3 regions of the Shewanella sp. 0m-6 genome follow, and region 1 is predicted to be linked to each of the others. Evidence: predicted binding sites of a transcription regulator. Region 1 holds the regulator's gene; each other region holds the start of a gene.
The links. The regulator ArgR, encoded in region 1, controls arginine synthesis, uptake and breakdown. The targets are predictions, from matches to a motif close to ANTGAATANNTATTCANT.
Positions count from the first base shown of each region.

Region 2: a site for ArgR is predicted at 2,788-2,805, ahead of argC (N-acetyl-gamma-glutamyl-phosphate reductase). Genes of this name have one in related genera too.
Region 3: a site for ArgR is predicted at 3,868-3,885, ahead of ACVBJC_RS06605 (YjiH family protein). Genes of this name have one in related genera too.

Region 1 is NZ_JBRIMD010000007.1:63,320-69,877, forward strand. It holds gene ACVBJC_RS07440 (ABC transporter permease) at 1-11, shown strand, start outside; gene ACVBJC_RS07445 (ABC transporter ATP-binding protein) at 13-1,041, shown strand; gene ACVBJC_RS07450 (Dyp-type peroxidase) at 1,288-2,220, shown strand; gene ACVBJC_RS07455 (cupin domain-containing protein) at 2,301-2,762, opposite strand; gene argR (transcriptional regulator ArgR) at 3,016-3,486, opposite strand; gene mdh (malate dehydrogenase) at 3,839-4,774, shown strand; gene ispB (octaprenyl diphosphate synthase) at 4,886-5,857, opposite strand; gene rplU (50S ribosomal protein L21) at 6,140-6,451, shown strand; gene rpmA (50S ribosomal protein L27) at 6,467-6,558, shown strand, end outside.
Region 2 is NZ_JBRIMD010000022.1:65,367-71,924, reverse strand. It holds gene ppc (phosphoenolpyruvate carboxylase) at 1-1,459, opposite strand, end outside; gene argE (acetylornithine deacetylase) at 1,627-2,778, opposite strand; gene argC (N-acetyl-gamma-glutamyl-phosphate reductase) at 3,055-4,047, shown strand; gene argB (acetylglutamate kinase) at 4,069-4,875, shown strand; gene ACVBJC_RS15700 (ornithine carbamoyltransferase) at 4,891-5,796, shown strand; gene ACVBJC_RS15695 (argininosuccinate synthase) at 5,869-6,558, shown strand, end outside.
Region 3 is NZ_JBRIMD010000006.1:85,359-91,916, reverse strand. It holds gene ACVBJC_RS06615 (GNAT family N-acyltransferase) at 1-1,348, opposite strand, end outside; gene ACVBJC_RS06610 (UDP-2,3-diacylglucosamine diphosphatase) at 1,395-2,279, opposite strand; gene ACVBJC_RS06605 (YjiH family protein) at 2,438-3,793, opposite strand; gene ACVBJC_RS06600 (methyl-accepting chemotaxis protein) at 4,151-5,695, opposite strand; gene ACVBJC_RS06595 (DUF998 domain-containing protein) at 6,110-6,558, shown strand, end outside.

The DNA.
Region 1 (6,558 bases):
ATGATAATTAATATGGCCACATTACAAGTACAACAGGTTGTTAGCGACTACCAGGGGCAAGTCGTTTTAAAGGGCCTAGATTTAACCGTTGAGAAAGGTGAGATTGTCGCGTTACTTGGTCCAAGCGGCTGTGGTAAAACCACTTTGTTGCGCGCAATTGCGGGGCTTCAGGCGATTACTCATGGCCAGATAATCATTAATAATAAAGTCGTGGCATCCGATGATTGTTTTATTCCTAGCGAGCAGCGAGGCGTTGGGATGATTTTTCAGGATTATGCGCTTTTTCCTCATTTAACTGTGGCTGATAATATTCTTTTTGGTTTACGAACTCGTGATAAAGCAGTCAGGCGATCACGTTTAGAAGAGATGTTAGCGTTAGTCAAACTCGAAGGATTGGCGAAACGTTACCCCCATGAGTTATCGGGTGGTCAACAACAAAGGGTCTCAATCGCAAGAGCGCTGGCTTATAAGCCTGAAGTGTTATTGCTCGATGAACCGTTTTCAAATATTGATGCCAAAGTACGCCGTGAAATGATGCTCGAGATCCGCGATATTTTGAAAAAGCATAATGTTAGTGCGGTTTTCGTGACACACAGTAAAGATGAAGCGTTTGTATTTGCAGATAAGCTAGCGCTATTTAATCACGGTGAAATCGTGCAGTGTGGTGATGCCGAAGGCTTATATTTAGCGCCATCAGATAAATATGTCGCAGATTTTCTAGGAGCGGGGAATTACCTTAAGGCTGAAGTCATTAGTGACTATTGCATTGCCACTAGCATTGGTGAAATCGTGAGTGAAAGTTTACTTAAGCTGCCAGTCGGTTCCACGGCTGAAGTGCTGCTAAGGCCTCAGCACTTATTATTGAAAGCGGATGCTAACGGTGTTGGCGAAGTGATTGAGCGACGCTTTTTAGGAAATATCTGCCAATATCAAGTTCAGGTCGATGAAACTGTCATAGAGATCCACAGTCCGCAGCGAGACTTAGTACTTGGCCAGCGGGTCGCTATAGCGTGTCAGAACCATAGTTTGGTTTTGTTCTAGTTAAAAGAGTTTAATCACTCAGTCCTAGTCGCTTAATCGTTAAGCCATCACCGCTTACAGACGCGTTTTAGTTAATTTACATGTGAGATAATGTGAGCAAAGTAGATTTTCTTGCTTGCTTAAGTTGTAGTTAGTTCAAGGAATTGACTATTGATTTTAGTTATTGTGCGTCAGTTAATGATATTAATCACTAAAGTTGTCCATAATGTTGCCGAAAATTAATTATGCTAAGGGTTACTTATAATAATGGATAGTCAGGTTATGCCTCGTGAACAGCTTGGAGTTTGTGCAGAAGGAAACTTGCACAGTGTCTACTTAATGTTTAATGCTAATGATAGTGTTGAGTCTGACATGCGCCCTTGTGTGGCGAATGTGGCTCAGTATATTTATGAATTAGCAGATCAATATTCTGATAGTGCCTTTAATGGTTTTGTTGCCATTGGTGCTAATTATTGGGACACCTTATACCCCCATGCTCGACCAGAAGAGCTAAAACCTTTCCCTGCGATGAATCGAGGTAATCGAGATGCACCGGCTATCGAGTATGATTTATTTGTGCATATCCGTTGTGATCGTTTTGATATTCTGCACTTGGTGGCTAACGAAGTTAATCAAATGTTTGAAGGCTTAGTTGAACTCATTGATGAAGAGCGTGGCTTTAGATTCATGGACTCTCGTGATTTGAGCGGCTTTGTTGATGGCACCGAGAACCCTAAAGGACGTAGTCGTCAGGAAGTTGCATTAATCGGCGAGGAAGACAGCCGTTTTAAAGGCGGAAGTTATATTCATGTACAAAAGTTTGCCCATAACTTAAGTAAGTGGAACCGTCTGCCAGTCAAGAAGCAAGAAGATGTTATTGGGCGTACTAAAGCGGACAATATCGAGTATGCATCGGCTGATAAACCGCTTACGAGCCACATTAAGCGTGTTAACCTGAAAGACAGTGAAGGTAAGTCTATGGAGATCTTAAGGCAAAGCATGCCTTATGGTTCAGTTAAAGAGCAAGGCTTGATGTTTATCTCTACTTGCCGCAATTCAGTTAATTTCGAAAAGATGCTAGAGAGCATGGTGCATGGCGATAGTGAAGGCAACCATGACCATTTAATGCATTTTACTCAAGCATTAACAGGTTCGTCATTCTTTGCGCCATCATTAGACTTTATGATTACAGCGGGCTAATTCGCAAGGTTTTACTGACTCATAAAAAACGCACAGTAAAGTGCGTTTTTTATTGGGCGTAACAAAGTGAATTATTCGCGCTAAGCTTCGTCTTTATCCCAATAATTGGTGGGGCGTTTAGCGTAAACTTCGTTGACAGATTTTACTAGCACCTTGTTATTTTCTGGGTACACAACTACGTCATGTATGTCTCGGTTACCAACGACCAGAAAAACAAACTCTTGCTCACTATGATTGACGAGTTTATGAGACACACCCGTGTCAGCGTTAAAGCAGATATATTCTCCCTGACTAAAAGGGTGAGGCTCGCCGTCAATGTATAGCGTCGCTTCGCCATGCATCGCGTAGATATGCTCTTCTTCTTTTGTATGGTAATGGGCAACAGCTGAGGACTTACCTGGCGCTAAGCGTTCCATGGTCACGCCAATTTTTTCTCCACCGGCGGTATCGCCAATGTGCTTTTGCTCGCTGGCATACTGATCTTCATGCTGCCAAGATTCCCAGCATATATCGTTGATATTTATTATTTTACTTTTATTCATTATTTGCCCTCGACTAACAGTACTGTCATTGAGGATTATAACGATTATTGCTCGAGAGAGAAGCTGCTATTCAATATATTGTATAAAACATAGTGTTTCATACAGGGGGCATTAAGCTAAATGATTGGGTTACGGTGCAGAGCCTAGGTAAACGGTCGAGTGATGGAGGCTGATTATGCAACAAACAAAAAATGCTGTAGCCCTGAGGGTACAGCATTTAAAAAAATCGTCGCTTTATGTTTAGTCGGCGTAATTAATCAGCATAATTAAACAGTGACTTAACTGTCTCTAGCGTGTCTTCAATGCTATGGATACTAGATGGACAGATGAAAATCGTATCATCACCAGCAATAGTCCCCAAAATACCCTCAGGCTTACCTATTGAGTCGAGTAGACGCGCGATTAATTGCGCTGCACCAGGGCTAGTTCTGACAACAATCATGGCTTGGTTATGGTCAACATCCAGTACCAGGTTTTTAAGCGGGCTTCCGGCAGTAGGAACGCCAAGCTCTGCTGGAAGGCAGTAAACCATCTCTTGCTTTGCGTTACGGGTTCTAACCGCGCCAAACTTACTTAGCATACGAGAAACTTTAGATTGGTTTATATTGCTAAAGCCTTCTGCTTGAAGGGCGATAACAATTTCACTTTGAGAGCCAAAACGCTCCTCTTTTAAAATAGATTTGAACGTCTTAACTAAATCATCTGGGCTTTTACTAGCTTGCATATATTATTATTCTTTATTCAAAAAAATCTGCTTCATCATGAATATTTTCGCCGTTTTTGTCAATTGGTATTCGTTTTTTTGAATAAAAATTCATTAATAAACCCAGTTAGACTCAATGATTCAACTTAAGTTAGAATGATTATTCTAAATTTTGTTATGCTAATTTATTATGGTTTTAGCTCTGTATCGCTGATGTACACTCACTTTACTCATTTACCATCTTACATTAGCGTTCTAGATTATATTCAACACGACTAAGGGATAATTGAATTTTTTTTGTGAATCCAGTACTGTTGCGGCCTTGGAAAGGTGGATCTAAATCACAAAAATCTGAGAATTGACGGAGATCATTATGAAAGTTGCTGTACTTGGTGCTGCTGGTGGTATTGGCCAGGCGCTTGCCCTACTGTTAAAAACTCAATTACCTGCGGGTTCAAAATTGTCGCTTTATGATATTGCCCCTGTTACGCCAGGCGTTGCGGTTGACTTAAGCCACATCCCTACTGCGGTAGAAGTAAAAGGTTTCGCTGGTGAAGATCCTACTGCTGCACTAGAATGTGCTGATGTTGTACTTATCTCTGCGGGTGTTGCTCGTAAGCCGGGTATGGATCGTTCAGATCTATTTAACATCAATGCAGGTATAGTTCGTAATCTAGTTGAAAAATGTGCCGCGACTTGCCCTACGGCATTAATCGGTATCATTACAAACCCTGTAAATACAACCGTAGCCATTGCTGCTGAAGTATTGAAAAAAGCGGGTGTTTACGACAAGAACCGTTTGTTCGGTGTTACAACGTTGGATGTTATCCGTTCAGAAACGTTCGTTGCTGAAGCAAAAGGCTTAAACGTTGCAGACGTTAAAGTTAATGTTATCGGTGGGCACAGTGGAGTGACGATTCTTCCGCTGCTGTCACAAATTGAAGGCGTAAGCTTTACCGATGCAGAAGTTGCAGCATTAACGACACGTATCCAGAATGCGGGTACGGAAGTTGTTGAAGCTAAAGCGGGTGGCGGTAGCGCAACCCTATCTATGGGGCAAGCTGCATGTCGTTTCGGCTTATCACTTGTTCGTGGTCTTCAAGGTGAAGCAAATGTGATTGAATGCGCCTATGTTGATGGCGGCAGTGAGCATACTGAGTTCTTTGCACAACCTGTTGTACTTGGTAAGAACGGTGTTGAGCAAGTCCTTGCTTATGGCGATGTAAGCGCATTTGAAGCGAATGCTCGTGACGCTATGCTAGATACACTAAAGGCTGATATTGTGCTGGGTATCGAATTCGTTAAATAAACGATGACTGACCTCTTGTGGGTCATAATAAAAAAGGAGCCTTAGGCTCCTTTTTTGTTTCTCAATGGCATCAAGGTGCTAATTTAAAGAGAATAATTAGTTACTTCGATCTTAGTTACTGCGTTGAGTTGCTATTCTCGCAAGCGAGATGAGCGCTTCTTTATAATCGGACTCTGGAATGATGGCCAGTGCTGCAATGGCCTTGTCAGACTCCTCGATAGCGCGCTTCTCTGTGTACTCCAATGCACCACAGTTTTTAAGTGCGGCAAGGATCACCTCGATATGCTCAGTTCCGTCACCTTTCTCGATAGCTTCACGGATAAGCGTCTTTTCAGTGTCGTTACCATTTGCCATAGCAAAAATAAGCGGCAGTGTAGGCTTACCCTCAGCTAAGTCGTCACCGATGTTTTTACCTAGCTCTTCTGTTTCTGCTGTGTAATCGAGAAGATCGTCGGTTAACTGGAATGCTGTACCTAAATACTTACCGTATTCAGCCAGTGCGGTTTGCACCTCAATAGGGCTGTCTGCGAGCAAACCTGCAAGGCGAGTAGCGGCTTCAAATAGCTTGGCTGTCTTGCAATAGATGACGCGCATGTAGCTGTCTTCTGTGGTGTCAGGGTCATTACAATTCATCAATTGTAGGACTTCACCTTCCGCGAGCACGTTTGTTGCGTCAGCGAGGATCTCTAGCACGTCTAGGCACTTGAGTTCCGTCATCATTTGGAACGAGCGGGTATATAAGAAGTCACCGACTAATACACTAGCGCTATTACCGAATAGGGCGTTGGCAGTTTTTCTGCCGCGTCGCAACATCGACTCGTCAACAACATCATCATGTAAAAGTGACGCGGTGTGAATGAATTCGATAATGGCTGCTAATTTAAGGTGAGATTCACCTTTATAGTCAATGGCGCGAGCTGCTAGAATAGATAGCAGAGGTCGCAAGCGTTTACCGCCACCGTTAATAATGTAGAACCCAAGTTGATTAATTAGGGCAACATCTGACTCTAGTTGTTTATAGATCAGTTGATTGACAGCTTGCATATCGCTATCAGTCAATTGACGAATGGCGTTTAAATCCATAAGTAGGCTCTAGTTCTTGTTGGCTGCTGAGTAACATTGCAGCTCAATTAAGGCTTAATGTTATAATAATTGGATTCTACCTAAATTTACGGTACAAGACAGTAGTTGTAGATGAATGTGAGAGTTATTTGGGTCTTTTTTTATTCTAAGTTAATTAAGGCTTGTCAGCAGCCTGTTCTTAGCGTAAACTCCGCGACCATTGTCATTAAAGCTTTTATAGCACCCCTGCATCAAACAAATATGTTTTGAGCGGCGTGTTAGAAATATCGGAGTAAAATAGCTATGTACGCTGTTTTTCAAAGTGGCGGCAAGCAACATCGCGTTGAAGCCGGCCATACAGTTCGTTTAGAGAAATTAGAAGTCGCTACAGGCGAAACTATCGAATTTGACCAAGTTCTTTTGGTTGCTGATGGTGAAACTGTACACGTAGGTGCACCTTTAGTTGAAGGTGGAAAGGTTGTTGCTGAAGTTATCAGCCACGGCCGTGCGGAGAAGGTAACTATTGTTAAGTTCCGTCGTCGTAAGCACCACGATAAGAAGATGGGCCATCGTCAATGGTTCACCGAAGTTAAAATTACAGCTATCAACGCTTAATTAGGAGAATAACTCATGGCACATAAAAAAGCTGGCGGTTCTACTCGTAACGGCCGCGATTCAGAAAGTAAACGTCTTGGTGTAAAGCGCTTCGGCGGTGAATCAGT
Region 2 (6,558 bases), on a different contig from region 1:
GCTGAACAGCTAAAACATCTGATGGCTGGCTAGCCATAGAGATAACATAGGAGCCCATAGCTCTCGCTGGCTGAGTTGCGACCAGTCTGCAAGTCTTTAAGACTTCTTCAACTTCTGGAGATGCATTCCAGTTTGCCGGGATTAAAGGTCGTTTGTTAGTGAGCTCACGTAACAAGAAAGACTGCTTCTCTTTTTCGTCCCAATGAGCATAGTCGCCCATACCTAGGTAGCGCGTTAATTCGGCAATCACGTCTGCATGGCGTTGTGCATCCTGGCGCACATCGAGCCTTAGCATATGAATGCCAAAACAGGCGATACGACGAAGCATATCGAGCAGTAAACCGTTAGCGATTAGGCTCATACCTTGATCACAAAGACTTTGGTATAGCATCATTAAAGGATCTTTTAGATCGCTTTCGTGCCAAATGATGTCGTTTGGTTCTACATCAGGGTGATGGCCTTCAAGTCTGCCATTTAAATAATCAATGGTGTTTCTGAGCTTGTGACGAAGTGTTCTCAGCACATCTCTATATGGTTCGCTGCTGTTATTGGTGTAAGCCTGCAACGCTTGGTTTGCACCTTCCATCGATAACTCGTTTACCAGTAACACAACGTCTTTTAGGTATAAACGCGCAGCGGTATGGCGGTTTCGGTCGAGTACCTCTTGAGTGACGGTCGAGGTGACAAATGGATTGCCATCGCGGTCGCCGCCCATCCAGCTAGAGAACCTTACCGGTGCAATATCGATTGGGAGTTGGGTATTCGTGCGCTCTTCAACTTGCTGATTAAGCTGCCTAAGAAAATCTGGAATGGCTTGCCATAAAGAAGCTTCAATAGTGCTTAAGCCCCAACGTGCTTCATCGACAGGTGTTGGTCGTTCGTTACGGATTTCATTAGTGTGCCAGATCTGCGCAATCAGTTGACGCAAACGCAGGTGGTGCTGCTTTTTTTCTTGCTCTGTTAACTGGGTATTTTCTAGTGCAGCTAATGAATCAACCACTGCAGAATATTTCTGAATGAGAGTGCGGCGAGAGATTTCTGTCGGATGCGCAGTTAGCACCAGATCAATATCCAGTGTCTTTAAGCAGGCTAGCACCTTATCTTGGTCGATTTTACCGCCGAGCATACGTCCTAGCAACTGTTCAACGGGGTCTGGAACACAGACTAATTCGTCACAATTACGACTGATGGTATGGAACTGTTCTGCGATATTCGCCAGATTTAAAAATTGGTTAAAAGCTTTAGCAAAAGGAACGAGTTCGTCGTCGTTTAAAGAAGACAGTAAAGTCAGCATCTCTTCACGAGCGGCATCATCGCCTTGGCGAGAGCTTTTTGCTAGATGACGGATTTGTTCAATTTTATCTAAGAAAGCATCATCTAGATCGGTGCGGATTGTGTCACCTAAAATCTGCCCTAAGGTTCCAACGTTAGACCTTAGCGAGGCATACATGTCTACCATACGTGCTCCATATCGGTAAGCTAATCGATCACAATACCTAGCAGCGCTGTGCTAGGCAATGATCCAGATTAAAATATCGTGCTTGAATGTGTTGTACATCACTTTTTAGGTATGCCCATGTAAGTACTGACTATACTTTGAGCGGTAAAGTGGATGGATAATAGTAATTACTTTATACATGCGTGATAAATAAGCTTTTTTAATAGATCTTTTGTACGTTCGATATACGAAAGATCTAAAAACTCATCAGGTTGATGAGCTTGCTCAATACTACCGGGGCCGAGTACTAAGGTTTGGCAACCTAGCGTACTGATATACGGCGCTTCGGTGGCATAGTTAACCACTTCTGGCTGGCTTTCACTGAGTTGTGCTACCAACTGGGTCCAGCTGCCATCTTTTTTATCTGCAAACGCCTCTGAACCTGGGTATAAAGGCGCAACGCTGATACAGCCAGGATAATGATTGCACACTGGTTCAAGATAGTTGGCAACCATTAACTCTAAATCGGCTAGTGCGAGACTGGGGATGGGTCGAAGGTCAATATGTAGATCGCAGCAGCCACAGATCCTATTGGCCGCGTCACCGCCATGGATATGTCCAAAATTCATGGTTGGATAGGGCACACTAAAGGCATCTTCTCGATAATTATCGGCTAAGTGCTGTTTTAGCTTGAGGAGTTGTCCTGTAACCAAGTGCATGACCTCGATAGCATTAAGTCCTTTTGCTGGATCTGAAGAGTGACCACTGCGACCAGTCACTCGTATACCTTGGGTAAAATGCCCTTTATGCATATACACCGGCTTTAGGCTGGTGGGCTCACCGATAATGGCATAATCAGGCGAAATTGATTTCGCTGCTGCAAATGCCTTCGCGCCGTTCATGGTCGTTTCTTCGTCGGCACTGGCTAAGATATGCAATGGACGCTTAAACTTATCCATTGGTAGCTCTTTTAGTGCCTCTAGCACTAAAGCAAAAAAGCCTTTCATGTCACAGGTCCCAAGGCCATACCAACGATTATCTTTTTCTACTAATGAAAATGGGTCCTGGCTCCAGCGCCCTTCATCAAAAGGGACGGTATCTGTATGCCCTGCCAGCAATAACCCTCCCTGGCCTTGACCAAACGATGCGACTAGATTGTATTTGTCACGAGTATCTGTCACAGGTACAGACTGGCACTGCATCCCTAAATCGCTAAACCAAGTATGCAATAGTTCTATGACAGCTTTATTGCTCATGTCGTGCTCAGCTTCGAGTGCACTAATAGAGGGTGTTGCAATCAGTTGGCTAAAACTACTTTTAATCTCTGGAAGTGCTTTCATTAAAAAATACCTAAATATATATTCAAATATATTGCATAATTAATTTTGCGTGTTAGTCTATCAAACAGCTAAGACAACTACCACACTTCGATGATCTGTTTAATGAGAGTATATATGTTCAATCTGGTTAAATTAATAGTAATTAAGGTTAATCATACCCACTTCCTGCGACGATAATCTTGTCATTAATGGTGTTCAGCCAGGGCTTAAGTTGTGCCCATTCTTTTTTCCGTTTTGTCATCTAAATTCAAGATTAAGGTTTTAAAGTCATAGACTATGAAAAATATAGCCATTATTGGCGCTAGTGGTTACACGGGCGCACAGATCACCTCTCTTATAAATGCCGAATCGACATTGTCGGTTCAAGGTATTTATGTATCTGAAAACAGCCTCGACAAGGGCAAGCCTCTGTCTGAGCTTTATCCTGCTTACAGTCATATATCACTGAGCTTAAATCCGCTCACGGAGGGTGCTAAACAAACTATCGTTGCGACAGCTGATGCCGTCGTACTAGCGACTGACCATGCGGTAAGTTTGCACTTAGCTGCTTGGTTTTATCAGCAAGGGTTAGCGGTATTTGATTTAAGCGGTGCATATCGGTTTTCCGATATAGCACAATATCCTAAGTGGTATGGTTTTACTCATGAATATCCTGATGTACTTGCTAATGCTGTTTATGGTTTAGCCGAGTGGAATGCAGAGCAAATAGCCAGTAGTAAGATGATTGCTGTACCAGGTTGTTATCCAACAGCATCGCTAACAGCACTTAAACCTATTGCGCATTTGCTGACCGATGTTTTACCCGTAATCAATGCCGTTAGTGGTGTGACCGGGGCCGGCAGAAAAGCTCAACTGCATACCAGCTTTTGCGAGGTAAGCTTGACCCCTTATGGGGTACTTGGTCACAGGCACCAGCCAGAGATTGCCACTCAATTAGGGCAAGAGGTTATCTTTACTCCCCATCTTGGTAATTTTAAACGCGGTATTCTTGCAACCATCACGGTGCAATTAGTTGCGGGCACTTCAGTTAGCGATATTGAAACAGCGTATCAATATTATGACTCTGCCGAGCTTGTCACGGTAAAACAAAATCAATTCCCTAAGGTGGATGATGTGGTGCAAACACCCAATTGTCATCTAGGTTGGAAGTTCGATGAACAGAATGGTTATTTGGTTATCGCTAGCGCTATTGATAACTTAATGAAAGGGGCCGCAAGTCAAGCGCTTCAGTGCATAAAGATTCATTTTGATGCGTCAGTAACAGCATAAGTTGGGAGAATGGAGGTGAACATGACTAATTTTACAGCGACGCAAGCTAAGCCCGTTATGGTGCTCAAGGTTGGTGGCGCATTGTTACAGTGTGAGATGGGAATGGAGCGGTTAATGCAAGCTGCAGCAAGCATAATCGCTAATGGCCAGCCTCTGATTATGGTGCATGGCGGTGGCTGTTTAGTTGATGAACAGCTAAAAGCGAATAGTTTTACATCGGAAAAGCTTGATGGTTTAAGAGTCACCCCGCAAGAGCATATTCCTATTGTAGTGGGGGCATTGGCGGGGACTTCAAACAAAATATTGCAAGCGGCAGCAATTAAAGCGGGTGTAACTAGTTTAGGTATGAGCCTTGCGGATGCTGGAATGATGACGGCAACAATTAAAGATCCGCAGTTAGGATTAGTCGGTGAGGTTGAGCCCAAAGATGCTAGTTATCTTGAATTTGTTTTATCAAAAGGTTGGATGCCAATTGTGAGTTCCATCGCAATTAGTGAAGAAGGCAAGATGCTAAATGTTAATGCCGATCAGGCGGCAACGGCCCTAGCTAAGTTGGTTTCAGGTTCATTGGTTTTACTATCAGATGTTTCAGGTGTGCTTGATGGTAAGGGCCAGTTAATTACGAGTTTGAATAGAGAGCAAGTCAATGAGCTGACCAAGATCGGTGTTATCGAGAAAGGAATGAGGGTCAAGGTGGAAGCTGCATTAGATGTTGCAGAGTCCATGGGGCAAACCGTACAGATTGCTTCTTGGCGTCATGCAAAGCAATTAATCGCGTTAAGCAAAGGCGAGACAGTTGGCACACAGATCCAGCCACTAATTCAGTAATAGGAGAGCCATCTTATGCAACATTTACTATCGATAAAAGATTTAAGCCAGCAGCAGTTACTCGACTTACTGGCTTTGGCGAAAAATATTAAGCGTAACCCTGCTGAATACAAACATGCTCTAGAAGGAAAAAGTGTGGTGATGCTATTTGAAAAACCATCGCTGAGAACTCGAGTGAGCTTTGATATCGGTATCAATAAATTGGGTGGTCATTGTTTATATTTAGATCAGCAAAATGGCGCGCTAGGTAAGCGTGAACCTGTATCAGATTTTGCGGCCAATATTTCTTGTTGGGCAGATGCCATTGTTGCCAGGACTTTCTTACACTCGACAATTGAAGAACTTGCTGAGCATGGCACAGTGCCGGTGGTTAACGCGTTATCTGATCTTTACCATCCTTGCCAAGGTCTAGCAGACTTTCTAACTTTGGCTGAACAATATGATGATGTAAGCAAGGTGAAGCTAGCTTATGTTGGTGACGGTAATAACGTGACTCATTCATTGATGTTTGGTGCAGCCATCTTAGGGGCTCAGTTAACCGTGATTTGTCCTCCAGGCCATTTTCCAGACGGAAAAGTTGTGTGTGAGGCGCAAGAGCTGGCTGCTAAGCATGGCGGCAAACTGACTTTGAGCTCAGACATTGCTGCGATCGAAGACCATAATGCGATCTACACCGACACTTGGATCTCTATGGGCGACTCAGCATCGATGGAGGAAATTGAGGCCAAGTTTAAGCCTTACCAAGTGAATGCACAGTTAATGCAAAAAGCAGGTGCTAAACACTTTATGCATTGTTTACCAGCGTACCGCGAAGTTGAAGTTACCGCTGAGGTTGTTGATGGCGAAGGCTCACTTATTTTGCACCAAGCCGAAAACAGAATGCATGCGCAAAACGCAGTGCTTGTAACGCTTTTAAGCTAATTAATTTCATAAAAACAACTATCAATCTGCATTAGCGGATCGACATAAAAAAACAGCTAGTAGGAAAATATGATGTCTAATGTAAATTCAGCAGTAAGTAAGCATGCAGGTGTTAAAAAAGTTGTTTTAGCGTATTCAGGCGGCCTAGATACTTCTGCAATCATTCCTTGGTTAAAAGAAACCTATAACGATTGCGAAATCGTCGCCTTCTGTGCCGATGTAGGTCAAGGCGATGCAGAGCTAGAAGGCTTGTATGAAAAAGCTATCGCTTCAGGTGCATCTGAGTGTTACATCGTTGACTTAAAAGAAGAGCTGGTGGCCGATTATATCTACCCGACTATCGCAACTGGGGCGATTTACGAAGGAACCTACCTTTTAGGTACGTCAATGGCGAGACCGATTATTGCAAAGGCGCAGGTTGAAATCGCACGTAAAGTGGGCGCAGATGCGGTATGCCATGGCTGTACGGGTAAAGGTAATGATCAGGTACGTTTCGAAGGTTGCTTTGCTGCATTAGCACCAGATTTAACCGTAATTGCGCCTTGGCGTGAGTGGGAAATGGTGAGCCGTGAAGACCTGCTTGATTACCTCGCAGAGCGTAATATTGCCACGTCAGCATCTGCCACTAAGATCTATAGCCGTGATGCTAATGCTTGGCATATTTCTCATGAAGGTGGTGAGTTAGAAGATCCGTGGAACGAGCCATCAAAAGGCGTATGGACCATGACAGTTGCACCAGAAGATGCGCCAAATCAACCTGAG
Region 3 (6,558 bases), on a different contig from region 1:
GATCGCTCAAGGAGACCGGTCCAAATAGATAGCGGTATTGTGGATTACGAACTAAAAATGCGCCAATGCCAAACCATAGGTAATCTAAGCTACGCTTACCCCAATATTTAGGCTGCACAAAACTGCGACCAAGCTCTAATCCTTGCTCAAAGTAGGGCGCGAAATTATCGTGATAATTAAATAGAGACTGACTGTATAGGGCATCTTCCCCTTGCAGTTGATGCACCTCTTTAGCGCCGGCAAAACGATAGGAACCTACGATTTCGAGTACACTCGGATCCCACAAGACTAAGTGCTGATAATAGGCATCGTACTTGTCGGTATCACGGCGCTTACCACTGCCTTCGCCAACGGCACGAAAGGCGATTTCTCTAAGGCGGCCAATTTCACGCATAATTGGACTGCTTTGTTTATGTTGATACAGATAGATTTTTTTATTGTCTTGAGTTTCACCGAGCAGCTCACATTGATGTAATGCCGCCACCAGTTCTGCACGTGGTTCAGGATGGGCGATGGCATTTTGAGTGCTAAACAAAGGGCTACGGTTTTTGCCTATGCGATAGAGGTGGTTTTTCAGCAGTTTCACTTTGGTTTTTAACGGAAAGTCGGTGCTGTTTACGACTTCTTTGGGGATTAGCTCGCCGATACGAATGGGCATGGTTTTCTTAGCTTGCTTAAACATCTCTTTGATCAAGAGTAAGCTTGCTAACGGTTTGTAGATCATTGATGCACCGTAAAAAACAGCCGAATTTTTAGCGTCAGCATACATGGGCAATAATGGCGCTTGGCAAGCTTTGGCTATTTTAACAAAGCCAGAATGCCAGTGAAGATCCACTACACCACGGGGGCGTAAGCGTGACACTTCACCTGAGGGGAAAATTAATACCGCTCCCTCATTTTTAAGGTGTTGATGGATATTATCTAGATGTAGCTTTGGGGTTCCGCCCGACATATTGCGTACTGGAAGCAGTATCGAATGCATGGGTTCGAGTGCCATTAATAACTCGTTGGCAACCACTTTAATATCGGGTCTGACCTTGCTGATGAGCTTTATCATGGCAAGGGCATCGAGGGATCCAATAGGGTGGTTGGCATAAATCACTACGCGACCTTCATGGGGGATATTTTCAATCTCGCTGTTTGGTACAGAGTAATTAAAGTTAAAGCTGGCAAGTACTTGCTCAACAAAGTCCACCCCTGTTAAATAAGAAAACTGTGTAGCGATAGCGTTACACTCTTTTTCGTTTAATAGGTAGCGCAGCATGGCTTTAGTCGGTGTTGATAACCAGGGGGTTTTATTAATTTTTGGCAGCTTTTGTTCTACTACATTGTCGACGGTAAATATCATGAGTTCACCTAAATTGAGTTCACTTGATTAACTTCGCTTAACTGGCTTAAGCAACACGCTGCTGGGTAGCGGCTTTCTGGTTATCGTCAAAAGAGTAAGACTGGATCAGTTCAGCCTCTGCAGTGGTTTCATTCCATTTCAGTAGTTGAATGTCGCCTTGTAGGGATTCAGCTATTAAGGTGCAGTTCTCCACCCAATCACCATCATTGGCGTAAAGGAGCTGCTGGTTGATGCACAGGGCAGGTTGGTGAATATGACCACAAATAACACCATCGACACGCTTGCGTTTAGCGTAGCGCACAACTGCAGCCTGATAGTCGTTAATGGCTTGCTGGGCTTTATTGATACGTAGCTTGACGTAACTGGCTAAGGACCAGTATGGGTAGCCAAACCACGTGCGGAGCTTGTGTAGCCCACGGTTTAGAAGCAGTAAGAGGTCATATAGGTGATCGCCCAGCTTTGCGTAAGCGCGGCCTATGCAAACTTCTGAGTCAAACTGATCGCCGTGCAGCATAAGCAACTTTCGGCCAGTAACTCCGGTGTGGATATATTCGGCCGCAATGGATAAATCCCAAAGGTGAAAACCATTATATGGCTTTAATACTTCATCGTGGTTACCTGGAATATAAACAATGTTGACCCCATCTCTAGCCATTTTAAGCAGTTGTTGCAGCACGAGATTATGGGATTCAGGCCAATAAACCCGTCGCTTCAATGCCCAAATATCAAAGATATCGCCAACAAGGTATAAAGACTCAGTCTGCATGTGTTTAAGTAACTGTAAAAGGTACTCAGCTTTACAGTCTTTGCTGCCTAAGTGCACATCAGATAACCATACGGCATTGAAACTCGGCTGAGTCGTTACGGGGGGGATCGGGCTGATTGATGAGGTGGAGGTTAAGCGTGTTTTTTCTCTGGGCTTATTGCTCATTGGCTTGCCATGTAAACGATGACTTGCAGTTAGACTAGAACGGCTTATTGACTGGTTGATGAACGATTTGTGGCGAATTTATGACAAGAATTGGCTACGGTGTGAAGCACAAAAAAAGGAGCGATAATTCGCTCCTTTTTTACTTAATGTCGTGAGAGTTAGAAAATAAGGTGAGCCACACCTGCAATAACAGGTAGCGTCACTAATGTTCTAAGAATGAACACGACAAACAACTCAAGGAAGTTGACCGGAATTTTACTACCAATCAATAATGCACCCACTTCACTCATGTAGATAAGCTGAGTCACAGACAAGGTTGCGATAATAAAGCGCGTCATATCTGATTCAATAGAACTGGCTAAAATTGCAGGGATAAACATATCTGCAAAGCCAACCATAATCGTCTTTGACGCGGCTGTTGCTTCAGGAACTTGTAATAGCTCAAGCAGTGGAATGAAAGGCATTCCTAAGTATTCAAAAATTGGGGTGAATTCGGCAATCATTAAGGCGATAGTACCAATGCCCATTACCACAGGGATCACGCCAAAAATCATATCAACGACGTTCTTCACGCCATCAATCAAAGTGTGCTTAACACCGCCAGCTTGAGACGCTTTATTAAGTGCCTGATGCAAACCCCAAGTAAATACGTTATAGCCTTCAGGGATCATTTCATCATCAGAGTGACGAGGCGTCTCATCAATATAGATGTCTTTCTTCCAAGAAAGTGGTGGCAGTTTAGGTACCACTATCGCGGCAACAAAACCGGCAAGACACACCGTGAGGTAGAAAGGGACGAACAAATGCTCCAATTGAACCTGAGAGATCACAACGAGAGAGAAGGTGATTGAAACCGCTGAGAAAGTGGTACCAATCACAGCCGCTTCTCTTTGGGTATAGAAGCGAGCCTCATATTGCTTGGTGGTCATCAAGATCCCGACGCTACCGTCGCCTAACCATGACGCCAGACAGTCGATAGCACTACGACCTGGTAGGTTAAAGATAGGGCGCATAACCTTGGTTAACATGGTGCCCAATAACTCAAGAAGACCAAAGTTCAGAAGTAGTGGCAGCAACATACCTGCAAATAAGAATACTGAAAACAGCACAGGTAATAGGTCATTTAGAACCAGCGCCCCGGTTCCGCCTGAGCGTATGGCCTCAGGGCCAACACCAAAGAAGGTTAGCGTGATAAAGATTGCGCCAAGTAAACGCACCACTAACCAGATAGGGCTGACGTTAAATAACGAGTTAAGAAAACGATGTTTAACAATAAATTGTGGCTGAAACACTTTGGTCAGAAGCGAAGCAATTGCTGTGAAGATAACCACAAATGTCACCATTGCGACGATTACACCGCTCAATAGATTCTGTAATCCTTTCGAGATGATCGCGATAGGGATCGTGAGGGCATCTTGATAACTGATTGGCATCATAAACAGCAATAGACCAATCAAAGATGGCACGATAAATGTGAGTATTGTTTTAATATTGTGGGTTTGTTTTTCTGACACTTTAATTAACACCCTAAATAACGAGATTTTGCTTAATGACAATAAACAGACGTCTATGCATAAACAGATAAGTTATTGAATATCCATTCAACTGTTAGTTGGCGAGCGAACCGCCATAAAATATCTTAATAACACCATTCTATTATTATGTAGTGTAATTCACTACGGGCGAATAGTTATTAGCTCAATATGATTATTTATATTGTATCGGAAGTTTGCAAAAAAGCACAAAACTTTTTTGCGGTTAACTCTTTTTAAAACAAATGTTTGCAAATGATGCGCAGATGTTGATTTGTCGTGTGCTGTTTTCGCCGTCACGTTTATTTTGTGACGGCAAAATGGGCTTTTGCAGAAGGTTTAACTAAATGTTTTTCTCAAAGATTTTGCTTTTTCTGCATTGAACTTTAACTCTTTAACAGAGGCCTCAACTAGATTAACCGCGCATAGGTTTTCACTAGATGCCTGGCTAATTTGAGTGATATTTTGGTTAATCTCACCAACAACTAAGGTTTGTTGCTCGGCCGCAACCGCATTTTGTACCGCTAAAGCTTGAATTTCTTTCATTGATTGATAGATGGTATCGATTTTATTAGCAGATTTTTCGGCATCTTCGCTGCATAATAATGCTTTAGATTTACTGTTATCCATCTGCTTTGACCATTCGGTTAGCATGGAAAACATTTTATCGACGCTTTTCGATATGCTGGTCGTTGATTGCTGAGTGCGACTCGATAGCGCTCTGACTTCATCGGCAACCACTGCAAACCCTCGACCTTGATCTCCGGCGCGGGCGGCTTCGATTGCCGCATTAAGTGCGAGCAAGTTAGTTTGTTCTGCAATGGAGTCAATTTCAGACATCGCACTGGCAACGCGTTCAGCTTCTTTATTTAATAGGTGGGCATTTTCTGCTGCTTGAGTAACAGAGTTTGAAAGGTGATTAATGCTGACGGCATTTTGCTGCATCATTTCGCGGCTATCGTGACAGACTTGATAGGTTTGCTGAATGCTTTCAGAAGTTGATTGGGTATTTTTAGCGACTTCGCTAATTGTCGATCCCATCTCTTCGGTGGCACTGGCAATAAGTTCTATCTGCTGGTTCTCAAGATTAAGACCTACATGGGTTTGCTGTGCCGCAGCTATTAGCTGGCTCGCAATATCTTCAATATGCTCGGCATTGTCTTGTGAACGACCAAGCACGCCTTGTAGCTTGGCATCTTTCATCATAAGTTGAAAATCGAGTAAAGATGAAGTGTCACGGCCACAATAGATAAAGCGGCTGATAGAGTCGTACTCTTGTTTCATCTTCATTAATCTTGCAGGTACTTTAAACGCCTCGTCATAAAAAATGGCCAGGTTGACGGCCATTAAGATGATGCCTGCAATGATGACCGCCCAGCCCCATATTGCACCGGCAATCAATAGCCCTGTACTTGCACAGATTGCTGAGAGCAATCTCTTATTGGCTAAGCTGATGGGGTCATCGACACGTTTACCTTGATTGAGACGCTGGTAGATTTCTGTGGCTTTATTGGTGAGTTGGGGGCTTGCCGCCATGCGAACCGATTGATAGCCGATGAGCTGACCTTTTTCAAATAAGGGCGAAACAAATGCATCGACCCAATAGTATCGACCATCTTTACAGCGGTTTTTAACCACGCCGCGCCAGGATATACCCGCTTCTAATTTCCCCCACATCTCTTTAAATGCTGCTTTGGGCATGTCTGGATGACGAACCATATTATGATTGTTGCCGATAAGCTCTGTTTCACTAAAGCCTGACACTTCAATAAACCTTTGGTTTACGTAGGTGATAACACCGCGTCTATCAGTGGTCGATATGAGTTGATCTGTCGGGGTTAACTTAACTTCCTGATTGATAAGGCTTACCTGTTTTCTTGTCATTATTATTCCGAGTGACAGCAAAAAGCATCGCAATTCCACAGCAATGCATTAACACAATATTGTAGGGTATCTCATTAATACACTTGTTTAAATTGTCGGATGTAATTTTTTGTATATCTTTTTGAATAACAAGTTTGTTGACTGATTTAAGCTAACTTTTTGGGTTTAAAATCTTTTTATCCTATGATTTTTGGATTGTTTTTAGCAAAGAGCTTGATATTCTGTTTCACAGGCTATAAAAATAACAAATGCGTTACATTCCTGTGTCGTAAATGTTTATTAAAACTCTGAGCTAGACCTCGTTACAGTAAGCCAATTCGATATACATTAATAAACGTTAATAAAGAGGTTAATTAGGTAACTATGCTCGTTAATAAATACAATAAAGTGTCAAGGTTAGCGTTTAGGTTTGGCATGCTGGGTATTTTTGGCCAAGTACTAGGCCTAGTGCTATCTATTGTGATGTTCGAGCACTTTGACGGTCAGGGATATAGCTTTTTAAACCACACATTGAGTGAGCTAGGCAGTTATGGACACTCTCGTTATGCCGTTATCGTCAATGGTGGGCTGTTTTTTGGTGGCCTGTGTGTAGTGCTATTTTGCTTACTGAGCCTGCAACTTGGCGACTCAGTTTGGCGTTACCCTTTTTTCATTAGTCTTGGGCTGACCTATTTAGCCTTTGCTGCGACAGGTCTTTTTCCGATTAATGTCTACCACCTACATATTATCGCGATCAAATACTTCTTTATTTTTGGCTGCTGTAGTCTGGTGTCTTACATCGGTTTTCAATTGATGGCGAAAGAGGCTAGATTCTCTATTTTGACCCAGATAAGTGCATTGGTTGCATTTGTGTCTATGAGTGC